Regions from separate parts of the Bacillus sp. CZDM1 genome, predicted to be linked through region 1. Evidence: predicted binding sites of a transcription regulator. Region 1 holds the regulator's gene; each other region holds the start of a gene.

Region 1 (6,191 bases):
AAAGATATTGAAAGCAGAACATTCTACATCAGAAGCAAGCGTGGCATCTCCCCTAATGCTAATTTTGTCGTATTGGCCCCCGGAGTAATTCCCGGATCCATTAATCGTTAGGTTATGACCTTTTTCCATTTCTCTTCCACCCTTCACCTATATTTTTCTGATGTCCTTCACAATCGAATTTTTATCCATTGTAAATTCACCCGAGTATTCAACCACATCAATTTCGCAATTAGCTCCAACTACTACATTTTTACCACGGACAATCCCAGCCTTGGTGTTTTCAATCTCAATTTTATCCCCTTCAATACATTCCGTTTTCAATTGGGTACGTACAAAAGGTTTAAAAAAGCCTAAAAGTGAGTTTTTTTGCTTTATTAGGATGGTTTGACCGCCAATCTCTTTTGCATGGCAATCAGCAAAAATAGTGATATCCACTAAATCAGCATTTAACAAGCCGCCGATACTAAATTGTGATTCTGCTTTAAACGTTTCTGCTTCACAATCTTCTCCCACCGTTAACCTGCCTCTTATCTTTATTTCATCCCCTTTCATTTTCCCTCCGACATTCACTTTGCCTGATACCTTCAGCTCCTTTACAATCAGGTTTCCTATCACTCCCGCCGTCCCATCAACTCTTAGAACCTGACTCTCCATATTGCCTTTAATCTTTCCGTGTCCATTAATCCGCGCATGATTCACAACAACGTTCCCAGTTACTGAACCTGAACCATTAAAATCCAGTTCCGAGCATTCCACATCACCTGTAACACTGCCTTTACCATTTATACTGACCGTATTGAATGATCCGCCATTTGATGATCCAAAGCCATTTATGAGCAAGTCTCCCCTTTTTTTCGTCTCCATTTGATTCTCCTTTATAATAATTTCGATTTAATTTCTTCCATACATGCCATTAGCGATAGCTGGGTGACTATTTTTGTGCCCCGTTCAAATTGGAAGTTCTCTGTATTAATAAGTAATAGACAAGATGAAACACCTAATTTCCGAGTGATCACCAATTCTGCGTTCTTTTGCTTAATCACTGACTTATTGTCTAGTAAAACCTGTAACAGCATTTTTCCTTCATCCAAATTAATTTCACCTGATTGAAGCAGCTTTTCTAAAACATACACTTCAAGGATTCGTGAAAAATTAAACGCAGGACCGCCCTTTTCTATTTCTAAATAATAATCAAGCACTGTATTTGAAACAATGTTACGCTTTACTAATTCATCTTTCTCCAGCTGCAAATCAGCCATATTCGGTGAAAACATATCAGCTAGTTCATCTAAAGAAAGGTTTTCTTTCATAAGTTGAATTTTATTAATTCGTTCTAAGATCTTAACTTTCGGAAAGAATGTTTCTTGACCTGTAAAGGTTGATTTTCTAATAAACCAATCCTCAGGTATAAGGTCTTTTCGTTTCCATCTATATAATTGCCCATAAGATATTCCGGCTAAATCCAACAAATCCTTCTTCGAAATTAATTCCTCGCTCATAATGAAAACCCCTTTCATAGAACGAATGTAACATAACACTGTTACGTTTGTAAAGTTTCCATCTATATTTTTATCCGACAAAAAAAGACCTTCTCACTATATACGTGAAAAGGTCTTTACTCTTATTCTTCTGTTTCCTCTGTTGGGTAGTGCTTCAGGAAGTAAATAAGTGATTGTAATTCGACAGCCAAGTCAATATGATGCACGCGAATCGATGGCGGCACATTCAGTCTGGCAGGAGTAAAATTCAGGATTGCCTTAATATTGGAATGTACAAGTCTATCGGTAATCATTTGTGCCACAGGAGCAGGTACAGTCAGAATGGCTACATGAACATCATCATTGCTTAAAACCTTCTCCAGCTCATCCATATGAAACACTGGTACATCACGAATCGTTGTACCCATCTTATTCGGATCCACATCAAAGGCACATTCAATTCTTGTATTATTATTTTTTAAAAAATTATAATTTAAAAAGGCTGTGCCAAGATTACCTACACCAATTAACGCTACTTTCGTTAATTCATCTTGATCTAATGTTTTCCGAAAGAACGTTAATAAATAATTGACATTATAGCCATATCCCTTTTTTCCTAAGGCTCCAAAATAAGAAAAATCCCGGCGAATCGTTGCCGAATCCACCTTCACTGCCTCACTTAGTTCTGCAGAAGAAACCCTCTGTTTACCGGAAGAATGTAGATTCTTTAAAAATCGATAATATAAGGGCAGCCGTTTTGCTGTCGCTTGTGGTATTTTCATTGTTTCATTACTCATATTCTCCCACCCCCTATAAATAGTTTGATCATTTATCTAACTTGTTCCGTCCTATGGAAATCTCCGTTTTTCCCACCCGTTTTTTCAACCAAATATGTTTTTCCTATAACCATACCTTTATCTACTGCTTTACACATGTCATAAACCGTTAATGCACATGTGGAAGCAGCTGTTAACGCTTCCATTTCAACACCTGTATTTCCTTTTGTTTTGACAGCAGCGGCAATATTTAATGTATATGCGGTATCATGTTCCTTTTCCCATGAGAAGGATATATTTACCCCTGTTAAAGGAATCGGGTGACACATCGGGATCAAATCCCAGGTCTTCTTTGCTCCCATTACTGCAGCCACTTGAGCCACAGCAAGAACATCGCCTTTTTTCATTTCGTTATTTGTTATTTTATCATAAATTTCTTTACTGACCGTAATACTGGAATGAGCTAGTGCCGTACGGGCCGTTTCTGGCTTATCGCTAACATCCACCATTTTCGCTCTTCCTTCTTCGTTAAAATGAGTAAATTCAGACATAAACAGTATCCTCCCATAAAATCATACTATATTTTTCGAAATTTGTCTGTGAAACCTTGAGCGAATGATAAAATATTTACATTTTTTTCTTAAGAGATATTCTCTTATTTTCCCCAACACCAAGACACTTTATTGCCGACTTTCTTCGAATAAGGTACACTTATTTTAGTGATTGAGGTGAAAAACAATGATTTTATTACAAGTGAATCAACTAGCAAAATATTATGGTGCAGACCTAATTTTATCGAATATAAAACTAGAATTACAAACGCGGGACCGCGTTGCACTTGTGGGGCGAAACGGAGCAGGGAAATCGACATTATTGAAAATTATAGCCGGGCACCTGTCCCATGATGGCGGAGAAATTATTAAGCCAAAGGGAGTAAGCATTGGTTATTTAGCACAGAATACCGGATTAGAATCAAACTTGTCGATTTGGGATGAAATGCTAACCGTTTTCGAACCACTTAGAAGTATGGAAAAGACACTTCGACATTTAGAGGTTTCGATGTCGGATCCTGCCGCTATGGAGGATAGTGCCCGCTACGACCGAATTTTAAAAGAATATGATGAACTGCAAGTGAGATTTAAAGAACAGGGAGGCTATCAGTACGAAGCAGATATTCGCTCTATCCTCCACGGTTTAAATTTCCGCAATAACTCATTAATGATATCCAGCTTAAGCGGCGGTCAGAAGACTCGTCTAGCATTAGGGAAACTCCTTTTAACGAAGCCCGATATATTAATTTTGGATGAGCCTACAAACCATCTCGATATCGATACACTTACGTGGCTGGAGCAATACTTACAAGGCTATGACGGGGCCATCTTAATCGTGTCCCATGACCGCTACTTTTTGGATAAAGTGGTCACACAGGTTTATGAAGTTTCACGGAGACAAATTCAAAAATTTATCGGAAACTATAGCTCCTATCTAGATCAAAAAGCGGCAAATTATGAACGTGATTTAAAAGTATATGAAAAGCAGCAGCAGGAAGTTTCGGATCTTCAGGATTTTATCCAGCGTAACCTAGCGCGTGCATCGACGACCAAGCGCGCTCAAAGCCGGCGTAAAAAGTTGGAGAAAATGGAATTAATGGACCGTCCCTTAGGAGACGAGAAGTCTGCCACCTTCTCTTTTGAACTAGAGAAACAAACTGGGAATGATGTTCTATTTGTAGATACCCTGGCAGTCGGATATGATGGAAAAAAGGTATCGGAGAACATCTCCTTCCGTGCTTATCGTGGTGAAAGTATCGCCTTAGTTGGCCCAAATGGAATTGGTAAATCTACTCTACTAAAAACAATCATAAAAAAACTTCCGGCCTTAGCCGGTACGATTCAATACGGGGCAAATCTGGCAATTGGTTACTACGACCAGGAGCAGGCAGAATTGACCTCCAATAAGCGAGTTCTAAATGAGCTATGGGATGAATGGCCGTTAAAAAGCGAAAAGGAAATACGGACTGTCCTAGGTAACTTTCTGTTTTCAGGTGATGATGTATTAAAAATTGTTTCTACATTAAGCGGCGGCGAAAAGGCAAGACTGGCACTAGCCAAATTAATGCTTGAGAAAGCAAATGTTCTAATATTGGACGAGCCTACAAACCATCTTGATCTAGACAGTAAAGAAGTCCTCGAGAATGCATTAGTCGACTACCCAGGTACGATTATTTTTGTATCACATGACCGCTACTTTATTAACAGAATTGCGACAAAGGTATTAGAGCTTAGCGCACACGGAAGTCACGCGTATCTCGGTGACTATGACTATTATTTGGAGAAAAAGCTTGAGGAAGAAGAGCTAAAGGCTTTAGACCTTGCCAGCAGCACAAAGAAACAAACTCAAATTGAAGTACAAGAAAGAAATACTTATCAACAGGATAAAGAAAGTAAAAAGCTTGAGCGGCAGCGAAAGCGAAAATTAGAGGAAATTGAATTACGTATTGAAGAGCTGGAGGCACTTATCCAGGAGAACGAGGAAAAGCTATGTGAGCCTGACATATTTCAGGACCATGAGAAGGTCCTTGAAATCAATTTAAAAAATGAAAAAGCAAAGGCTGAACTCGAACAGCTAATGGAAGAATGGGCCGAACTAGCGGAATAAATACAAGGGGGGCTTGGATAAACACTATCCAAGCCCCTTTTACTATTTTAGTGGAATGGTTAAGATGTCTGTTTTAGAACCGTCCTTTGCGGAATAAACAAATAGCTCGAACGAAACTTCTTCTTTTGTCAAAAGCTCCTTGTCGATTGTTATTTCAAAGCTTCCCCATGCAGGGGCACCGTCTGTTTGGTAATGATTTTCTTGTAATATCTCCGTTCCAGAGATTACAGCATATTGAAAAACACCTTCAAACACCCTTGCCTTTCCCTTTACCGTTACCTCGCCATTCGATTTTGAAAGTGTAACTTCTTTAAAGACTTCATTTTGATACTGTTTATTGTCTACCTGTTCTTGATCATTTCCATCATCAATTACCTCAGGCTTTTTATCGTCTGTTGATATATTAATATCTAAGCTGCAGGCAGTTAATCCAAAAAATAGAACCATGAGAATCCCTAATAAGAACTTCCTTTTCATCCATATCCCCCTCTTCTACTTTTTAACTACTATATTCGCCGAAATTAAAAAATTCCCTATGGAGACAGCTCTACATTTTCACTTAATAATCGACAAAATTCGTGAAAAACCCTTAAATTTCTTCCCCAAGATCCTTTTTCCACAACTTTATACACATATTAGAACTGAGTACTGCAACCTTATTCCTGCTTTTCCACATTATCCACAGAAAAAGCTCTACTTATCCACATTGTCCACATAATACAGGTGACTTACCCACATTCTTCATGTAATGCACAATTTTTTTTAAAAAGTTATCCACAAAAAAGTCCTTCTTATTCAGAAGGACTAATTGTATAATTCTATATCTAACCCTGGATTTGCATTTAATGAAAGGTCAGCGCGAATTCCTTTTTCGAACATAACGCTTCCTGCCGCAGCAATCATCGCAGCGTTATCTGTACACAAGTTTAAAGGCGGTATAACTAAATCAATATCGGCTTTTTCTGAAAAGGCCATTTCGAGTGCCTTTCTAAGACCTTTATTCGCAGCAACTCCACCAGCCAGCAGCACTTGCTCAACCTTATATTCCTTGGTTGCTTTTACTGTCTTTTTCACCAATACTTCGATCACACTTTCCTGGAAGCTTGCTGCAAGATCCTCTGGTGCAATGATTTCACCACGTTGTACGGCATTATGAACGGTATTAATAACGGCTGATTTTAATCCGCTAAAGCTAAAATCATATGAACCTTCTTCCAGCCAAGCTCTAGGCAATTTAAGGGTATCACTGCCTTCTTGAGCCAGCCGGTCAATATGCGGT
Region 2 (6,191 bases), on a different contig from region 1:
ATGAGCTATAAAGGGGTAAAAATTGCAGAAGAGATAAAGTTTGATATCGTCCATGCTCATGATTGGCTCGTAGGCACTTCTGCAGTTACGTTAAAAGAAGAAATGTCCATTCCGTTATTAACAACTATTCATGCTACCGAACATGGCAGGAATATTGGAATTCACACAGATATGCAGCAGTTTATCCATAATAAAGAAAAGAAGTTAATTATGGAGTCCGATCAAATAATTGTTTGCAGTACCTATATGAGAGAAGAATTATTAACAAACTTCCAACTCTCTGAGAAAAAACTGGAAATAGTTCCTAACGGAATTGAACCAAGTACTGTAGAGGTAAACTCAAACGAAATTTATCCTTTCATTAAGCATAGAAAGTATATCTTCTCTGTAGGAAGAATGGTTAAGGAAAAAGGATTTGAAACGATTATTGAGGCAGCGCAACTGGCGAAGGATAACCAAAGGGATATTTATTTTGTAATTGCCGGCAAAGGACCAATGCTCGAAAGATACCGTAAAATGGTTTCGGAAAGACAATTAGATCATTTCATTGCTTTTATTGGTTATGTTTCGGACGAGCAAAGGAATGCACTGTTAGTAAATAGTGAAATCGCTGTTTTCCCGAGTCTTTACGAACCCTTTGGAATCGTGGCTCTAGAAGCAATGATTTTGGGTAAACCTACGATTGTTTCAGACACAGGCGGGTTAAAAGGAATTATTATGGATAAGCAAACCGGCCTGCTAATGAATCCTGGTGATGCCGAAAGTCTCCTATCTAATATTGACTTCTTATCACAAAATCCTGATAAGGCAAAGGAAATAGGCGAAAAAGGCAGGCGGATTGTTAAAAGCCTATATGGATGGAAACGAGTTGCTTCACAAACAGTTAAAGTTATGGAAGAAACGATGTTAAATAAACGGGTAAATGTCAATGAAAATCCTTGATAATGAGGGTTACTTTATACTTTTAAAAAACACACTAGCATTTCCTTTTGAAAAATGATATTATAGAAAAGTCGTATGAACGAACTAGCTTAATCGTTTGGAGGGAAATTAACATGCGTGTAAATATTACGTTAGCTTGCACTGAGTGTGGAGATCGTAACTATATTTCAACAAAAAATAAACGTAACAACCCTGATCGTCTTGAGCTTAAGAAATATTGCCCAAGAGAAAAGCGTACAACAGCACATCGCGAAACAAAATAAGCAGTAGGGCTTCCTGCTGCTTTTTTTGTTGCAAAAAAATAAGGAGAAAACGATTTATATGAATGAAAAAAATATCATACGTAAAGAAATGAAAGAGAAACTTTCTGAACTTACTAAACCTAATTATGAAGATTACTCCTATAAAATAGCTAGGAACCTATATAATGAAGATGACTGGAAACAAGCTAAAGTTATTGGGATTACCATCTCGAAGGAGCCGGAAGTCGATACATATCAAATTATTAGAAGAGCGTGGGAATCAGGAAAAGTGGTTGTCGCTCCGAAGTGTCACCCAAAGGAAAAGGTTTTATCCTTTCATAAAATAACCCAATTTTCGCAGCTTGAATCTGTTTTTTATGGTTTACTTGAACCCATAAAAGAGCAGACGATGGAGGTAAAGGCTGATGATATCAATCTGTTAATTGTACCTGGTTTGGTTTATACAAGAGAAGGATACCGGTTGGGCTTTGGCGGTGGATACTACGATCGCTATCTACCCAATTTTAAGGGGAAAACAATCTCTCTTGCCTTTCACTTTCAGGTTATTCCACAATTTCCTATTGAAAAACATGATATTCCAGTCTCGAAACTTATCACTAATGATGAGGTAATAACTATAAAATGATCCAAAATCTAATCATTATCTCAATTATTATAATAGGTGGTTTTGCTGGTTATCGGGAACGATCCTTAAGTAGTGATGGGGCTATTGCAGCAGTAGCGGTAGGAGTCGCTGTCAATTTCGGGTTCGGTTTAAAGGGTCTTTTCCTTCTTGGATTATTTTTTGCAACATCCAGCTTTTGGTCGAAATATAAAAGCTCAGCAAAAAAAGAAATTGAAGAAAAGTTAGCAAAGGGAGCAACCAGAGATTGGCGTCAGGTTTTAGCGAATGGTGGTTCTGCTGCATTGTTAAGCATCATTTATTTTTTTCAACAGGATACGATTTGGCTGATGGGTTTTATTATCTGCCTTGCTAGTTCAAACTCGGATACGTGGGCTTCAGAAATTGGCACGTTAAGTAAAAGAAAACCTATATATATACGGACTTTTAAGGCAATAGAAAAAGGAACCTCTGGAGCAATCAGTTTGTTGGGTACTGCAGCTGCACTATTCGGATCCATGTTAATAGCTTTTGCAGGTGCATGGCTTTTTCATTTGGGTATATTCCACTTTTTTATCATTTTCTTCTTCGGTTTTTTGGGTAATGTCATTGATACTTTATTTGGAGCGTATTATCAGCAGGTCTATATTTGTAATGAATGCGGGATCGAAACGGAGAAAAAGGTCCATTGCCAAACATCAGCTAGAAGAATAAAAGGCTATCATTTAGTGGATAATGATATGGTGAATTTCTTATCTGGATTTATTGCTGCACTATTAGCAATGATCTTCATTTATTTTATTACATAATAGATATAAAGCTGGATTGATACTGAAAAAAGTTGTGAATTATTGTACAATTTAGTTTATGTAAAATAATATACCCATTATTCCCCAAAAGGAGGAAATTTCATGGTTAAAGTGAATAGAGTTGTCCTTGTTGGAACAGGTTTTGTTGGCTCCAGCTATGCCTTTGCATTATTAAATCAAGGAATAACAGAAGAACTAGTATTAGTTGATTTAAACGAAGCAAAAGCTGAAGGGGATGCGATGGATTTAAATCATGGTCTGCCTTTTGCTCCTTCACGTACCAAAATTTGGTACGGAACCTATGCGGATTGCGATCAAGCCGACCTAGTCGTGATCACAGCTGGGGCTAACCAAAAACCAGGTGAAACACGCTTGGACCTTGTAGAGAAGAACACCAACATTTTTAAAGGTATTGTTGAACAAATAATGGCTAGTGGTTTTGATGGTATTTTCTTAGTTGCAACGAACCCAGTTGATATATTAACATATGCTGTCTGGAAATTTTCTGGTCTTCCAAAGGAACGTGTAATTGGTTCAGGAACTATCTTAGATACAGCAAGGTTCCGCTTTTTATTGGGTCAGTATTATGATGTTGATACACGTAACGTTCACGCCTACATCATTGGCGAGCATGGAGACACTGAACTTCCTGTATGGAGCCATGCCGATATTGCTGGGATGAAGATTTCAGAATGGACAAGTAAACATGAAACGAACCAAGAGGACCTAGATAATATATTTATTAATGTTCGAGATGCTGCTTATCATATTATTGAGCGAAAAGGTGCCACATATTATGGGATCGCTATGGGGCTTGTTCGCCTGACAAAAGCGATATTACGAGACGAGAATTCAGTATTAACTGTCTCAGCCTATTTAGATGGAGAATATGGTCATAAAGACGTCTATATTGGTGTACCTGCAGTAGTAAACCGCAGTGGAATTAGAGAAGTTGTAGAGCTTGATTTGAATAAAAAAGAAAAAGAAAAATTCACAAACTCTGTAAACGTTCTAAAACAAACAATGGATCCAGTGTTAAGTAAGTACTGATATAAAGTGGATAAAAACAAACTCCTATTCACATAATATCGGTAGGAGGGATGATATGTCTCGTATGCTGACATCCATATTTATGATTGGATCCATTGGCTATTTTGCATTCCGCTTCAGATATCGGATTATTAACCTTTTACTAAGATCGGGCTGGATGCGTCGAATCGCTGTAGGTTCGTTCATGAGCTTCCCAGGTGTGAAAAATAAAATGATGCAGACTGTTTTTGGCGGACCTGCCGAAAGACCATCTGATTGGTGAAAACCACAGATGGTTTTTTTTGTTTAAAAAAATGCCCACCTTATCCTCTTGTTTAGCCATCTTAAGGCTCGTTTATCGTTTATAATGTAATAAACAAGTGAAAGATGAATAAAAAAATAATTATGACAAGGTTGTCCTAATAGAAAGTAGTGGGAGTATTGAATTATAGAGAGGATTATGTCTTTTGGAGATTGGCACATTACTTTATTTCGGAGCAAGGCTACCGAATTATTCAATTATTTGAGAATCAGAAAGAATTATGGCTGGAAAAACTCGAAAATAAAAAGGCGCCAATAATTCGATTGGTACGGATTGATTTAGACTGGAGCAGCTCTTTGCAAAGAGATATAGAATTTACAGCCTCAAATGGCGAACAGATACGGAAACAAATCGGGCGTGGTGAGCTTTCGGTTGTGAATATCTATATTAGTCAATTCCCTCCGGTTGATGACTATGAGCATCGTCTGCAAAGTTCATTTATCTATCCACAGGGAAATAAAACAAGCGTAAATTCTGTATTATTAGCGGGCAGTCAATACGAATCAGGATTTAAAGCATTATCAGAAAGACTGGAAAGAGAAATCTCCTTCCCGATAAACGATGAGTATTTAGACCAAGACGTTATGGCTCAAAAGAAAGCAGCATTGGATTCTGCTCTCCAAAGGTCTAAAAAAGAAAAAGAAATATTTTCGAATGGTAAACCATTTTTTACATATCTTTTTATGATTATCCAGGTTGCACTTTTCTTATTGTTAGAGCTTCAAGGGGGAAGCACGAATACCTCTACTCTGATTAAATTTGGTGCCAAATTTAATCCTTATATCTACGAGGGAGAATGGTGGAGATTCATAACGCCGATCTTCCTTCACATCGGCTTTTTACATTTAGCAATGAATACCTTGGCTTTATACTTTTTAGGACCGGCTGTCGAAAAAATCTTTGGTAATACCCGATTTTTATTGATCTATCTTTTTGCCGGGATATCAGGGGTTATAGCCAGTTTTATTTTTAGCCCGAATATTTCAGCCGGTGCAAGTGGAGCAATCTTTGGATGTTTTGGGGCATTGCTTTATTTTGCCCTCATTTATCCAAAACTTTTTTTTCGGACAATGGGCCCTAGTGTCATTACAGTACTGGCCTTTAATTTAATTTTTGGATTTACCGTTTCCATCGTAGATAATGCCGGTCATTTAGGAGGTTTGGCTGGAGGTTTCCTTGCAGCAGGAATCCTCCATTTTCCTAAGAAGAAAAAGCCATTCTTACAAACACTATTTTTGTTACTATCTGCCTCTATTATATATGGCTCCTTAGTATATGGTTTTCAACATTCTGCTACAAGCGGGAATGAAAGTTCTACTATGATGTTAGCGCAAGAATATATTAAACAAGAGAACTATGAACAAGCATATGACGTATTAACGAAATACGTGGAGGACTCTCGAAAACAATCTCTAGAAGTATATTTTGCTTTATCTTTTGTAGAAATTAAGATGAACAAACTCGATGATGCTAAATCTCATCTGCTCAAAGTGATACAATTAGACCCTGGTTTACCCGAAGCCTACTATAATTTAGCCTTACTCCATTTAGAAGAAAATGACCTAAATAAGGCGAAAAAAAATGCTGAAAAGGCGGCAGAATTAAAACCAAGCCAACAGGAATATTCTGACTTGGTTCAGGAACTTAATCGTTTACTGCCATCATCTGACGGAGGAGAATAGGCTCACCTAAAGCGGACTCTGTTAATACTAATAAATGTGTTTTGTCGGTTGCAATTAAAATAAGTGGAAGGGTACTGCCTTTGGGATTTTCAATGGCACCCTCTGCTTTTTTTATTCCAAGGATATAATTTTTATACAAGCCCTCCCATAGGTTTCCTACAATTGCGGCGGTTTCTGATTTTGTAAAACCCGGTAATGTATCCTTGGCCATTTCATTAAATTCGCTGAGGGGAAAAGCTTGATAGTTGCTCAAATTAATAGAAAAATGACGCAAACCTTTGTTCCAGCTGAGCTGCAGCATTCTTTCTACCTTTTGTTCCAACTGTTTCTTCACATTAGACTCATCGGCAATAGCTGTTAGGAAGAAAGTTTGATCCGAGGACATTGCTTGGGAACTGAAAATTTGGTTTTCATTTTCATGGAGCTCTGCATGGTGAAAGGTAATGGCTTGTAAGAAAACATTTTTATCCATGGTTATTCTTTTTTCTTGCTCAATTAATGCAGTATTCTGCTTCCAGTTCCAAAGTTCATCGATAAGACGTC
Region 3 (6,191 bases), on a different contig from region 1:
ACAACAGTCGCAGCGATCGTTGCTGGTAACACGGTTCTTTTGAAACCGGCTTCTACGACTCCTGTTGTGGCAGCAAAATTCGTTGAAGTAATGGAAGAGGCAGGTCTTCCTAAAGGCGTATTAAACTTTGTACCAGGAAGCGGTGCAGAAGTTGGGGACTACTTAGTAGACCATAAAGATACTCGTTTCATCAGTTTCACCGGTTCACGTGATGTTGGACTTCGTATTTTCCAACGTTCTTCTAAAGTAAACCCAGGTCAAGTTTGGATGAAGCGTCTGATCGCTGAAATGGGCGGTAAAGATACGATTGTAGTTGACTCAGAGGCAGACCTTGAGCTTGCTGCACAATCAATCGTTGCAGGAGCATTTGGTTTCTCAGGCCAAAAATGTTCAGCATGCTCTCGTGCGGTTATCGTTGAGGATGTTTATGATACCGTATTGAATCGTGTGGTTGAATTAACGAAGGAATTAACAGTAGGTGACCCAACTGAGCAAGGAACATTCATGGGTCCTGTTAACGACAATAATGCATTTAAGAAAATCATGGAATATGTAGAAATCGGCAAGCAAGAAGGTAAGGTATTGACTGGCGGCGAAGGAGATAATTCAAAAGGCTACTTCATTCAACCAACAGTGGTTGCAGACCTAGCTCCAGATGCACGAATCATGCAGGAAGAAATCTTTGGTCCAGTGGTTGGTTTCACGAAAGCAAAGGATTTCACGGAAGCAATTGAAATTGCGAACAATACTGAGTACGGTTTAACTGGTGCAGTAATCACCACGAATCGTGAACACCTTGAGCAGGCTCGTGAAGACTTCCATGTTGGTAACTTATACTTCAACCGTTCATGTACAGGTGCGATTGTTGGTTATCAGCCATTCGGCGGCTTCAACATGTCTGGAACGGACTCCAAAGCAGGCGGACCTGACTACTTGTTGCTTCATATGCAAGCTAAAACAACATCTGAGATGTATTAATACCCAATTTTTAAAGCCCAATTCATATGAGTTGGGCTTTTTCATTCGTGGATTTATGGTAAATAATGTCTAATAGTCCATAACCCCTTGAAAATAGTCCAAAACTATTAAAAAAAAGTCCATACCCTCTGGAAAAAGTCCATAACCCTCTGAAAATAGTCCAAAACTTTTTTTCTCCTACAATTTCGAATTTATATTTGACAATAATGTGAAATGATTCACAAACTAACAGTGAATTGTGAAGTACGTCACAATCAATCAGCCCCCTCAACATTTACAATGTTTTTATAGAGAAAAACATCATTAACGTAAATTCATAGATAAACCACTATAAAGGAGCGAATCCAATATGAAAAAACTAGTGATGATCGGAAACGGGATGGCGGGAGTTAGAACTATAGAGGAAATTCTTAAACTTTCACCAGAGCAATTTGAAATTACTATTTTTGGACAAGAGCCACACCCAAACTATAATCGCATAAAATTATCAAATATCCTTCAAGGAGATACGAGCTTTGAAGATATCATAATAAATTCATTAGACTGGTATAAAGAAAATAATATTCAGTTATTTACTGGTGAAGCAGTAACCAAGATTGATACACAAAAAAAGCTTGTACTATCCGACCAAGGCCGTGAAGTAGTGTATGATGAACTCATTATTGCCACAGGTTCCAATTCTTTTATCCTGCCAATTCCGGGTGCGGAAAAATTAGGTGTGACCGGGTTTCGTGATAAAAAAGATTGTGAAATGATGATCAATTCAGCGAATCACTATAAAAAGGCAGTGGTAATCGGCGGCGGGCTTCTTGGACTTGAAGCAGCAAGAGGATTACTGAACCTTGGGATGAAGGTCGATGTTGTACACCTTATGCCAAGTTTAATGGAGCGTCAATTGGATCCAATTGCTTCCTCGTTACTAAAAGCTGAGCTTGAATCACAGGGTATGAAATTTTTGATGGAAAAAGAAACGGTTGAAATTATCGGAGATGAGCGCGTTGCTGGTCTGCGTTTTAAAGATGGGACATTTGCGAGAGCGGACCTTGTAGTAATGGCAATCGGAATAAAGTCGAATACCAGTGTAGCGAAAGACAGCGGAATTTATGTAAATCGTGGAATTGTTGTTAATGACTTTATGGAAACAAGTGCACCGAATGTGTATGCTGTTGGGGAATGTGCTGAGCATAGGGAAATTGTCTACGGCTTGGTTGCGCCATTATACGAGCAAGGTAAAATTCTGGCGGAAAGAATCTGTGGGAAAGATGCAGCACCATATGAAGGCTCAGTAACTGGAATTCAACTTAAAGTGGCTGGGGTGGACCTTTACTCTGCAGGTGAAATTTTTGAAGATGGTACCACTAAATCCATTATGGTCTACAACGAATACGAAGGCATCTATAAACGGGTATTAGTCCGCAATAACAGAATTGTTGGGATTGTACTATATGGTGATACAAAAGATAGTACAAGATTGTTCCGAATGCTGACCAAAAAAGAGGATATCACTGGGGTGTCCATTTTTGAATCACAATGTTCAGCCGAAGTCGGAAGCGGCGACATTGCTTCGATGCCAAATGATGAATTGGTATGCGGATGTAACGGTGTTACGAAAGGTGCAATCGTTGAAGCAATCAAAACGCAGGGTCTGACTACTCTCGATCAAGTAAGTCATTGTACCAATGCCGGACGTTCTTGCGGACGCTGTAAACCGATGGTGAATGACATTTTAGCCTATACACTTGGTGACCAATTCGATGCAGCTGCGGCGCAAAAAACAAGCATTTGTGGTTGTACAACCATCAGTCGTGAAGAATTGATTGCTGAAATTAAAGAAAAAGGCTTAACAAGTGTTAAAGAAGTTATGAACGTTCTAGAATGGAATAACGAAGAAGGATGTACGAAATGCCGTCCTGCTATCAACTACTACCTAGGAATGATTCATATGGACGAATACAAGGATGATCGTGACTCACGTCTAGTAAATGAGAAAATGCATGCGAATATTCAGAAGGATGGCACCTACTCAGTCGTTCCAAGAATGTATGGTGGTGTGACAAGTGCGGCTGATTTGAAAAAAATTGCTGAGGTTGCTGAAAAGTATGAGGTACCATTGGTGAAATTAACCGGAGGGCAGCGGATTGGTTTGTTCGGAGTGAAAAAAGAAGACCTGCCAAGCATGTGGGAAGAGCTTGATATGCCATCAGGTTATGCCTATGGGAAAACACTGCGTACGGTTAAAACCTGCGTGGGAGCTCAATTCTGCCGCTATGGCACACAGGATTCAATGGCACTTGGGATTGAGCTCGAGAAGAAATTTGAACGTCTTGATACCCCGCATAAAGTAAAAATGGGTGTGTCTGCCTGTCCAAGAAACTGCTCAGAGGCTGGAATTAAAGACATTGGCTTTGTTGGAATTGATGGAGGCTGGGAAATTTATGTGGCTGGTAACGGCGGTGTCGATCTTCGTGCGGGTGACCTGTTAGCTACGGTAAAAACAGAAGCGGAGGTCATGGAATTGACCGGTGCCTACCTTCAATATTACCGAGAAACAGCGAATTACTTGGAGCGTACTTCTAAGTGGGTAGAACGTATTGGCCTAGAGCATGTCAAAGAGGTCCTTGCTAACGAAGAAACGAGAAAAGCATTAAATGAGCGTATTGATCAAACATTGAAAAAGTACATTGAGCCTTGGAATGAAGCAATCGAAAGTGAAAATATTAAAGATAAATATTATGCCGTACACACTGTCAAGGCAGGGGAGTGATTATAAATGATTTTAACAAAAACTCGGACTCTAGTTGCTAGTTATTCTGACCTCCCAGTAAGGGCAGGATATTCTGTGAAAATACATGATAATGATGTGGCGTTATTTAAGGTTACAAAGGGTAAGGTATTTGCGATTGAAAACCAAAGTCCGCATCCAAAAGGCGGTGTCATAAACGAAGGTCTAGTGAGCGGTGAGTTTGTTTTCTGCCCAGTTTATGATTGGAAAATCTCATTAGCGGATGGGAAAGTTCAAGCACCAGATGAAGGCCAGGTAAAGACCTATCAGGTGGAAGTAGAAGGAGATAACGTTTATATTATAATATAAGAGCTTTTTATAAAGCGTTTGGAAGGATGGCTGCAGGATGAAAACAGGAAAGGTATTTCTAGTAGGAGCAGGGCCGGGGGATGTTCGCTTAATCACGGTAAAAGGAATGGAGGCAATCCAGCAGGCTGAAGTTATTTTATATGACCGGCTTGCCAATCCAAAGTTATTGGAGTTTGCTCCTGATGATTGCGAGCTGATTTATTGCGGCAAATTACCTGACCGCCATATTTTACGCCAAGAGAATATCAACGACCTTTTAGTTGAAAAGGCACTGGAAGGTAAAGTGGTAGTCAGACTAAAGGGCGGAGATCCTGGTGTTTTTGGACGAGTTGGCGAAGAAGCAGCAGCCCTTGCTCATGATCAAATTCCATTTGAAATTGTTCCTGGCATTTCATCGGGGATTGCAGCCCCCCTTTATGCAGGAATTCCTGTTACCCATCGGGAGCATGCAGAATCGTTTGCAGTCGTAACGGCGCATGATAAATCAGTAGATGGCAAGCCGATGCTTGACTGGGAAGGCCTTGTCCGCGGCGTTGATACGATTGCTTTTTACATGGGCGTAGCTAATCTGCCATATATCTGTGAAAATCTTATCACGCATGGCAAACCAGCTGCCACGCCAGTCATTTTAATTCAGTGGGGAACATTCGGGCGCCAGAAGACACTACAAGGCACTCTAACAGATATTGCAGCAAAGGTATTACAGGCTAAGTTTAGCAACCCGTCCATTATTCTTGTCGGTGAAGTCATTTCCCTCCGTGAAAAAATCAGCTGGTTTGAAAAAATGCCCTTGTACGGCCGTCAAATAGTACTTGCCCGTACTGGTGAAAGTGTTAGTGGCATTGCGAAGGAATTGATGGAAAAGGGCGCAGATGTTATCGAGTTTCCAAAATGGAAAAAGACTATATTGCCTGTTGAGCTAGGTAATATTACCGAATACGATAAAATTTTGTTCGCATCCCCTGAAAGTGTCGGAGAATTTTTTAATGCAGTTATCGAAAAGGGGATAGATATTCGGAGGATACCTGCTGATTTCTATGGGTGCTCCAGCAAATCTATTAACGCATTAAGAGAGCGTGGTTTTCTTGCTAGACTCATCGAGGACATGCCACAGGAAGGTAGCTTGCTGGTTGTCGGAGAGAATAATAACTATGATTTTGAAAATGCCGACTTCCTAGTCACGAGTAAAAAAACGCTAGACCAGCAGTTTCTGCCTATTTTTCAACGAATGCTAGCGGAAGCTGACATTAATACGATGGTATTTCCAAGCGCGGCATCTGTTGAGGTATTTATTGAAAGCCTGAAGGAATGCGGTATAGACGTGTTTGACCTTTTAAAAAGTGTACAAGTGGTATGTATGGGACAGCAGACAAAAGAAGCGGTTGAACGCGCGGGCTTAGTGTTAGCTGGAATGCCTGATTCCCCAACAAGAAAAGCTTTGGTGGAATACTTAATCAGCCTGGAAATGCCTGAGGAAAGGTAGGATGAATACTTGAATTCGAACTATCCGATTATGTTACGACTCGAGGGAAAAAAAGTAGTGGTCATTGGCGGCGGCAGGGTTGCAGAGCGAAAAGTAACCGGACTGCTTGGTACGGGCCCGCTTATCACCGTGATTAGCCCCCAGGCTACCGATAAACTTAAGGGACTGGCAAGTAGTGGATTGATAGAGTGGCTTGAAAAGTCCTTTTCAAAAGAAGACATTGAAGGTGCGTTTTTAATTTTTGCTGCTACGAATGACAATGAGTTAAATCAGTCTATTAAAATGGCAGCGGGCGAACAGCAGCTGGTGACTATTGCCGATGACCCAGATGGATCCGATTTTCATGTTCCCTCACAGATTCAACGGGGACGATTGAGCATTGCTGTATCAACAGGCGGTGCTAGTCCAACACTGGCAAGGAAAATCAGGGAACAGCTAGAAAACCAATTTGATGAACAGTATGAAGAGTATCTAGAATTCCTATTTACTTCCAGGCAGCGAATATTAAAAGAAGTGAAAGACCCCTCTAGAAAAGGAAAAGTATTAACCGCAATCGTAAATGAGGAGTTCTTGAAAAGTCCAAATCGCGAAGCTGATTTTGCAAGGCTTTTGCAAAACATAGAAAATGACGTGTGAATT
Region 4 (6,191 bases), on a different contig from region 1:
TAGAGAAGCGGGTGAACCTCACGCCATTTTCCTTTGGCTATCTTAAGAAGCGGATAGCTGATGAAACCAAGTGCAATGCCGGTTGCAATGCTCGAGGTTAACGGCATACTCAGAATCACAAGGAATGCAGGAAAAGCTTCATCTAATTCGTCCCATTTAATTTTCGCTATACTTCCCATCATCATGCTGCCCACAATAATAAGAGCAGGTGCGGTAATCGCAGAAATCCCTGACACAGCACTAACAAGAGGTCCGAAGAATGCTGAAAGGATAAACAAGGCAGCAACAGTAAGCGAAGTTAATCCAGTACGACCTCCGGCTGCAACACCTGAAGAAGATTCAATATATGCTGTGGTTGGGCTTGTTCCAAACATGGCACCTATTGATGTTGCAACAGAGTCGGAAAGTAAGGCCTGACGTGCGCGCGGAAATTTCCCGTTTTTCATTAATCCTGCTTGATGTGCAACACCAATCATTGTGCCGGTGGTGTCAAAAATCGTTACTAAAATAAATGAAAAAACAACGGCATATAGACTGTTCTGAATGACATCACTTAAGGCTGTAATAGGGTTCCCTACAATTAACCCTTCAGGAAGAGAAGGCAGTGATACAAACCCTTGATCAAAGGAAAGCTGGTTCGTAAAAAAGGCAATTAGCCCGGTAATAATCATTCCAAAAAATAAAGCTCCATTGATTCGCAGCACCATCAGAATTAATGTAATGGCCAGTCCGACGATTGCAAGCAGGGCTGAAGGAGATGTAAGATCACCCAAACCGACAAGATTGGTAGGATGAGCAGTAATAATCTGCGTAAGTCTCAGACCAATGAAGGCAATAAATAAACCAATACCTGCTGTAATCCCGTGTTTGAGGTTTTCTGGAATCGCATCAATTAATTTTTCTCTAAAAGGTGTTAAAGACAAGATGACAAAAATAATACCAGCAATAAAAACAGCAGCAAAGGCTGTTTCATAGTTAATATTTTGCCCGCCGCCAACGACTGAATAGGCGAAATATGCGTTAAGCCCCATTCCAGGTGCAATGGCGATTGGATAATTTGCGAATAATGCCATCCAAAGTGTCCCAACAACTGCAGAGATAATCGTTGCTGTGAATACTTGTTCGAATGGTACACCTGCGTCTGCAAGAATGACTGGATTCACAACAACAATATAAACCATTGTAAAGAAGGTCGTAATTCCTGCGAGTAGTTCTGTTTTTGTATTTGTTTGGTTTTCTTTAAGTTTAAACATAGGATCCTCCAAAATACGAACGTTATTTATTAACTTTTATATAATATTCGTTTTTAGACAGAATTTCAACCTTTCTTTAAATAAAACAAAACATGGATCTTCGGGGGCAGAAGGTAAGGTTAAAATAAACAAAGAGCAATGCGCTCTTTGTTTATCCCCAAACTTCATCAAGTGTCATTCGAAATATCTGATTAAAATGTTCGGTAGGGTCGGATTTATCGACTAATAATTCCTTTACATATTGCTCCAAATGATTAATCTCATTTTCTAGGAAGTGGTTAATGACTTCAGTCCCAGGATTAAGGGCAAGAACTTCACCAGCCATTTTTTGTTTGATAAGGTTGTCTATGATTTTTCTAATCTCTCCCGTTGGAAGGAGATCCCCGATCAGCTGATTAAATCCATTAGGAGGAATTTCATTATGCTTTTCAATCCATTTTGCCGCCAAGAGCGGTCTGAATATGTTGAAATACCTTTTTATTTTAATTTCCTCGCATTTTAAATAATCGCGGTAATTCCCTTTTGCCATTTTTAAATAATGATGGATTCCAGAAATGGGCGAAAAAATTTGGCTTTCTAGCTCTTTCATTTTATTGATGGCAGAGTAAGCCTGGTAATAAACAATATTCGAATGGAGCCATTCCAAGAGAGGCGGATTTGATTTACGAAATAATCGCAGCGCTTTCGTAAGTTCCCAGCCATTTAAGTCCAGTAATTTGTCCACTGGAATAGAAAGCTTATCATGTTTGGGCACCTCAAGCACATCCCGCCGCTGGTCAATTGAGAGATACCATTCCTTTTTATGAATATAAATAAACCGGATATCGTAATCACTTTCCTTCGATGGGAAGCCCCAGGCTCTGCTCCCCGATTCACAGGCATAAAGGATTTTAATATCATAATCTTTTTCAATTTGTTCCAGAACCATTAAGATATGTTCTCTCAATTGTAATACCTCTCTTTTTACTGAATATATAAACATTAGGACCTTATACCTTTTAATAGGGGGTGATTAAATGTTATCAAGGCAATTAATTGTATACTTTCTGCTATGTTTAGTTGCCATTTTAATGGTGAGGGAATTTTCCTTTAGTCCGGAATCCTTTTCTGGTAACGGAAATCCCGTCATTCTTTTATTTCCATTTGTCCTGCTAACGTTTGGTCTATTTGGATATGAATTATTTCTAAAATTTAAGGATGCAGCCTTTAAAAGGACTACTTGGCGAAATGTTGTAGTTTGTGCTTTTATTGTCCTTCTTGCCGTAAGTGTGTTAGAAATATCTTATTTTAACGAGTTGATACAGAAATTAGGTGGTCCCCCCACGAATGAAGCATCCCGAATTTATCACTTTCCATGGTTAAATCAATACACAAATACGATTTTTGTTAATTTCTATACCTTCCTCATTTATGCTTCTTCATTAACATTCTTCACATCATTATACCGCTGGATAAAAAATTAATACTTTATAAAAACAAAATGTTTTGTGTTGTTGTTTCCATGAAATTTGCACTATAATAGAGTTATAAGTGTTCACAGAATTGTCGAATTTATATTTTTGAAATAATAGAAATAGGGTAAACCTAATGGGGAGATATGGAGGGAACGGAAATGATTAGAATGGCTGTTGCGGGTGTTTTGGGTTTTGTTCTAATTTTTATTGAAAGCTTGATTGTTATGAAACTAAAGGGTTATCATGGAATCGAGTTCGGAGGCTTAGCACCTTTTATTAACGTGTGGGCCATGAATTTCTTCCTAGTATTTTCTATACTCACCCAAATAACAAATTGGTATCAAGATCGTGTAGGTTTTGAAAGTGGAGAAGAAGATAATATATATTAATAAAAACGCCTCAATCATTTTGTGATTGAGGCGACTTTTTTGTTACGCGTGTTGTTTTGCAGTTTCTTTACCTTTGAAAACAGTTTTGCGCATGAATGGAACCACCCAGCTGTCAAGACCGATACGGCCAGCGTTATAGCCTGCTGTTAAGATGATAAATCCTAAGAAAATATCTGTTGGGTTATGAGATACGGTTCCTGCTAAGAAGAAGCTGAAGTTCATTACTAGACCAAAGAACATCGCTGTTGTTGTTAAACATCCAAGCATAAGTCCCAAACCAATTAATGTTTCTCCCCAAGGAACAATGAAGTTGAAGACATCAATGTTAGGTAGTGCAAAGCTTTCTAAAAAGTTAACATACCAACCGTACACCATGCTGCCGTCTGGACCTGTTACTGGTTTTGCAATTGCTCCTTTTAAGAATCCTGTTGCATCAAATGCACCACTTTGTAATTTTCCTAGTCCTGCTGTGAACCAAGCGTATCCTAGGTATAAACGAATAATAGTTAAAATAGCTGCTGAAATTTTATTTTCTCTTAAAAAGTTTATAAACATTATGAAGCATCTCCTTGTTAAATATGTTTTATATATTTACTACACTGCTAATATATCAAATGAATCTTGAAATGAGGATAGTTTGTTCATTATTTCACAAATCTGTAAAAAAGATTTGAACAAATTGTAAACAAGGATTTCTTTCAAAACGGTTTAAAGCTGAACTTCAATGCGGAAACCCTGTCAAACCTCCATCTAATACAGAAAGGGAAGTTAATTTTTTATAAAAGCTCTTGATAAAACTAATGATATTAGTTAAAATAAAACTAACGACATTAGTTAAAGGGGCTGGGTATTGTGAGAATGCTCAAAAAGGGATTTTTGTATCAGGTATCATTTATGGCAAGTGTCTTTCCAGTCAATTGTTATTTAGTTGAGGAAGAAGACGGTTTGACGTTAATTGATGCAGCTTTGCCTTATAGTATGAAGGGAATATTAAAGGCAGCTGCAGCGATTGGGAAGCCAATTACAAAAATAATTTTGACGCACGCGCATGAGGATCATGTCGGGGCGCTTGATAAAATAAAAGAGGCACTGCCAGATGTACCTGTGTATATTTCGGTCAGAGATAATAGAATAATGCATGGTGACACATCGCTTGACGAGCATGAGCACCAAACCCCGATTAAGGGCGGGGTTCCGAAAAAGCTTAAGACCAGAGCGAATATACTATTGAAAGAAGGAGACTTAATCGGTTCCTTGGCAGCAATTGAAACTCCTGGGCATACACCGGGTTCAATGTCATTCATTGATACTCGCTCAAAAGCACTGATAGCAGGGGATGCTTACCAAACTAGAGGAGGAATTGCTGTAGCGGGTGATATCGTGACATGGTTTCCGTTTCCGGCATTTGGTACATGGAGTGAAGAAACTTCATTAGCTAGTGCAAAGAAATTAGTGAGCTATCAGCCTAAGCTTCTTGCAGTCGGACACGGTGAAATGTTGGAAAATCCGATTGGGGAAATGAAACAGGCTATTAATCGACTAGAGCAGAAGTTGAAAGGGGGTTTATGAAAATGTCGCCAAGACCAAAGGTTGGACTTGAATTAACAGAGATTCTTGGAGCAGCAGCGGAGTTAGCGGACGAGTTTGGGATGCAGGAAGTTACCTTGGCAAACCTAGCAAAAAAATTAGGAATCCGACCTCCATCATTATATAACCATTTTGATGGGCTGGGCGGGTTAAGAAAGAAAATGGCAATTTATGGGCTGGACCAACTATATGAGGATTTAGCCCAATCTGCTATTGGAGTGTCTGGAGATGAGGCGGTGCTTACTATTAGTAAAGCCTATGTTGAGTTTACTCGGAAACACCCTGGAATGTATGAGGCAACTTTAATGGCACCGGATATGGATGATGAAGATGTACAACATGCAGGCTCAAAGATTGTCGACCTAACTGTTCGGGTTTTACAGGCCTATAGATTAGAAGGAGATACCGCCTTGCACGCAGTAAGAGGAATCCGAAGCATTTTACATGGCTTTTCTACACTGGAGCAGCGGGGCGGTTTTAAAATGGCGTTAGATCTAAATGAAAGCTTGGAAATCATTATAAAGGCGTTTATTCATGGTATGCGTGAGAACTAGGTTATGGCGGATATTTATCAGCCAAATGTTACCAATGTGTTTGCAGTTATTGAAAACAATACGTATTTCCGCTAAATTCAACTGGCTTGCCAAATGGCAAGTCTTCTTTTTTAAATAAGATGTTATAATATTAGTAATATCTCGATCAAAGGAATGAAATTTATGCGTAAATTTGAGAAGTTAGGTTTAGTAGTGGACGTTGAAACGACCGGGTTAGGACCGACTACAGATGAAGTAATAGAATTAGCGTTGAAATTGTTTTCATATCGCACAGATACCGGGGAAGTCCAAGAAATTATTGAAGAAGATTCCTTTTTAAGAGAACCACTTTCCAGTTCTGCTAGAAGGAACTATGACCGTGCATACCAAATCCATGGGATCCCCTATGAATTAGTAGAAGGGAAGAGTTTCACGGATGGTCAGATTAAAACTTATTTTCACCGTGCTGACTCCGTCTTCGCTCACAATGCTTCCTTTGACCGAAGCTTTCTCTATCATATGTACCCTGAAGTGAATGATTTAAAATGGTATTGTACAATGCGGGGTGTTAAATGGAAGAACTACGGTTTTCCTAATGGTAAACTATTAACACTATTGCAAGCGCACCAAATTACAAACCACCAAACACATAGAGCACTTGACGATATTACATACCTCATGGACCTGCTCAGAAAAACAAGTCCTAATGGAAATCTCTATCTTCAAGAAGTACTCGAAAATGGACCGATGAGAAAATACCAGCCTGCAGCCACTCGATCCAAAATGGGATAATTGTTCCATACTAAACACAAAAAACGGATTGAATCGTAAAACTCGCCATAGTGGCGAGTTTCTTTATTAGGAAAAATAAGCGGAGATTTTCCGTTTAGATTCAGAATGGAGCTCGTTTCGGAGTATATAAGGGGAGATTTTCCGCTTAAGCAAAGGAAAATCACCCCTTTTCGAGTTTTTCGA

The links. Region 1 encodes Rex, which represses fermentation and respiration genes when NADH is low (regulators of the CRP and FNR family bind a similar motif). Its sites were predicted from a motif close to TTGTGAAATATTTCACAA; they were not measured.
Region 2: ACY3XC_RS02875 (L-lactate dehydrogenase) is a predicted target of Rex. The motif match lies at 2,648-2,665, and genes of this name have one in related genera.
Region 3: nirB (nitrite reductase large subunit NirB) is a predicted target of Rex. The motif match lies at 1,185-1,202, and genes of this name have one in related genera.
Region 4: ACY3XC_RS27160 (DoxX family membrane protein) is a predicted target of Rex. The motif match lies at 3,734-3,751, and genes of this name have one in related genera.

What each region holds. Positions count from the first base shown of each region.
Region 1 covers NZ_JBUESO010000013.1:2,859-9,049, reverse strand. The annotation lists gene ACY3XC_RS23025 (cytoplasmic protein) at 1-129, opposite strand, end outside; gene ACY3XC_RS23020 (polymer-forming cytoskeletal protein) at 148-864, opposite strand; gene ACY3XC_RS23015 (YhbD family protein) at 876-1,499, opposite strand; gene ACY3XC_RS23010 (redox-sensing transcriptional repressor Rex) at 1,622-2,275, opposite strand; gene moaC (cyclic pyranopterin monophosphate synthase MoaC) at 2,308-2,805, opposite strand; gene ACY3XC_RS23000 (ABC-F family ATP-binding cassette domain-containing protein) at 2,993-4,912, shown strand; gene ACY3XC_RS22995 (Gmad2 immunoglobulin-like domain-containing protein) at 4,955-5,389, opposite strand; gene tsaD (tRNA (adenosine(37)-N6)-threonylcarbamoyltransferase complex transferase subunit TsaD) at 5,717-6,191, opposite strand, start outside.
Region 2 covers NZ_JBUESO010000001.1:532,740-538,930, reverse strand. The annotation lists gene ACY3XC_RS02895 (glycosyltransferase family 4 protein) at 1-942, shown strand, start outside; gene rpmG (50S ribosomal protein L33) at 1,056-1,205, shown strand; gene ACY3XC_RS02885 (5-formyltetrahydrofolate cyclo-ligase) at 1,264-1,830, shown strand; gene ACY3XC_RS02880 (DUF92 domain-containing protein) at 1,827-2,615, shown strand; gene ACY3XC_RS02875 (L-lactate dehydrogenase) at 2,718-3,665, shown strand; gene ACY3XC_RS02870 (hypothetical protein) at 3,721-3,927, shown strand; gene ACY3XC_RS02865 (rhomboid family intramembrane serine protease) at 4,077-5,648, shown strand; gene ACY3XC_RS02860 (hypothetical protein) at 5,611-6,191, opposite strand, start outside.
Region 3 covers NZ_JBUESO010000021.1:20,691-26,881, reverse strand. The annotation lists gene pruA (L-glutamate gamma-semialdehyde dehydrogenase) at 1-978, shown strand, start outside; gene nirB (nitrite reductase large subunit NirB) at 1,328-3,742, shown strand; gene nirD (nitrite reductase small subunit NirD) at 3,749-4,069, shown strand; gene cobA (uroporphyrinogen-III C-methyltransferase) at 4,107-5,552, shown strand; gene ACY3XC_RS26650 (NAD(P)-binding protein) at 5,562-6,188, shown strand.
Region 4 covers NZ_JBUESO010000022.1:52,781-58,971, forward strand. The annotation lists gene ACY3XC_RS27140 (NCS2 family permease) at 1-1,253, opposite strand, end outside; gene ACY3XC_RS27145 (nucleotidyltransferase domain-containing protein) at 1,405-2,199, opposite strand; gene ACY3XC_RS27150 (hypothetical protein) at 2,270-2,716, shown strand; gene ACY3XC_RS27155 (hypothetical protein) at 2,866-3,096, shown strand; gene ACY3XC_RS27160 (DoxX family membrane protein) at 3,139-3,651, opposite strand; gene ACY3XC_RS27165 (MBL fold metallo-hydrolase) at 3,949-4,665, shown strand; gene ACY3XC_RS27170 (TetR/AcrR family transcriptional regulator) at 4,668-5,237, shown strand; gene ACY3XC_RS27175 (exonuclease domain-containing protein) at 5,400-6,008, shown strand.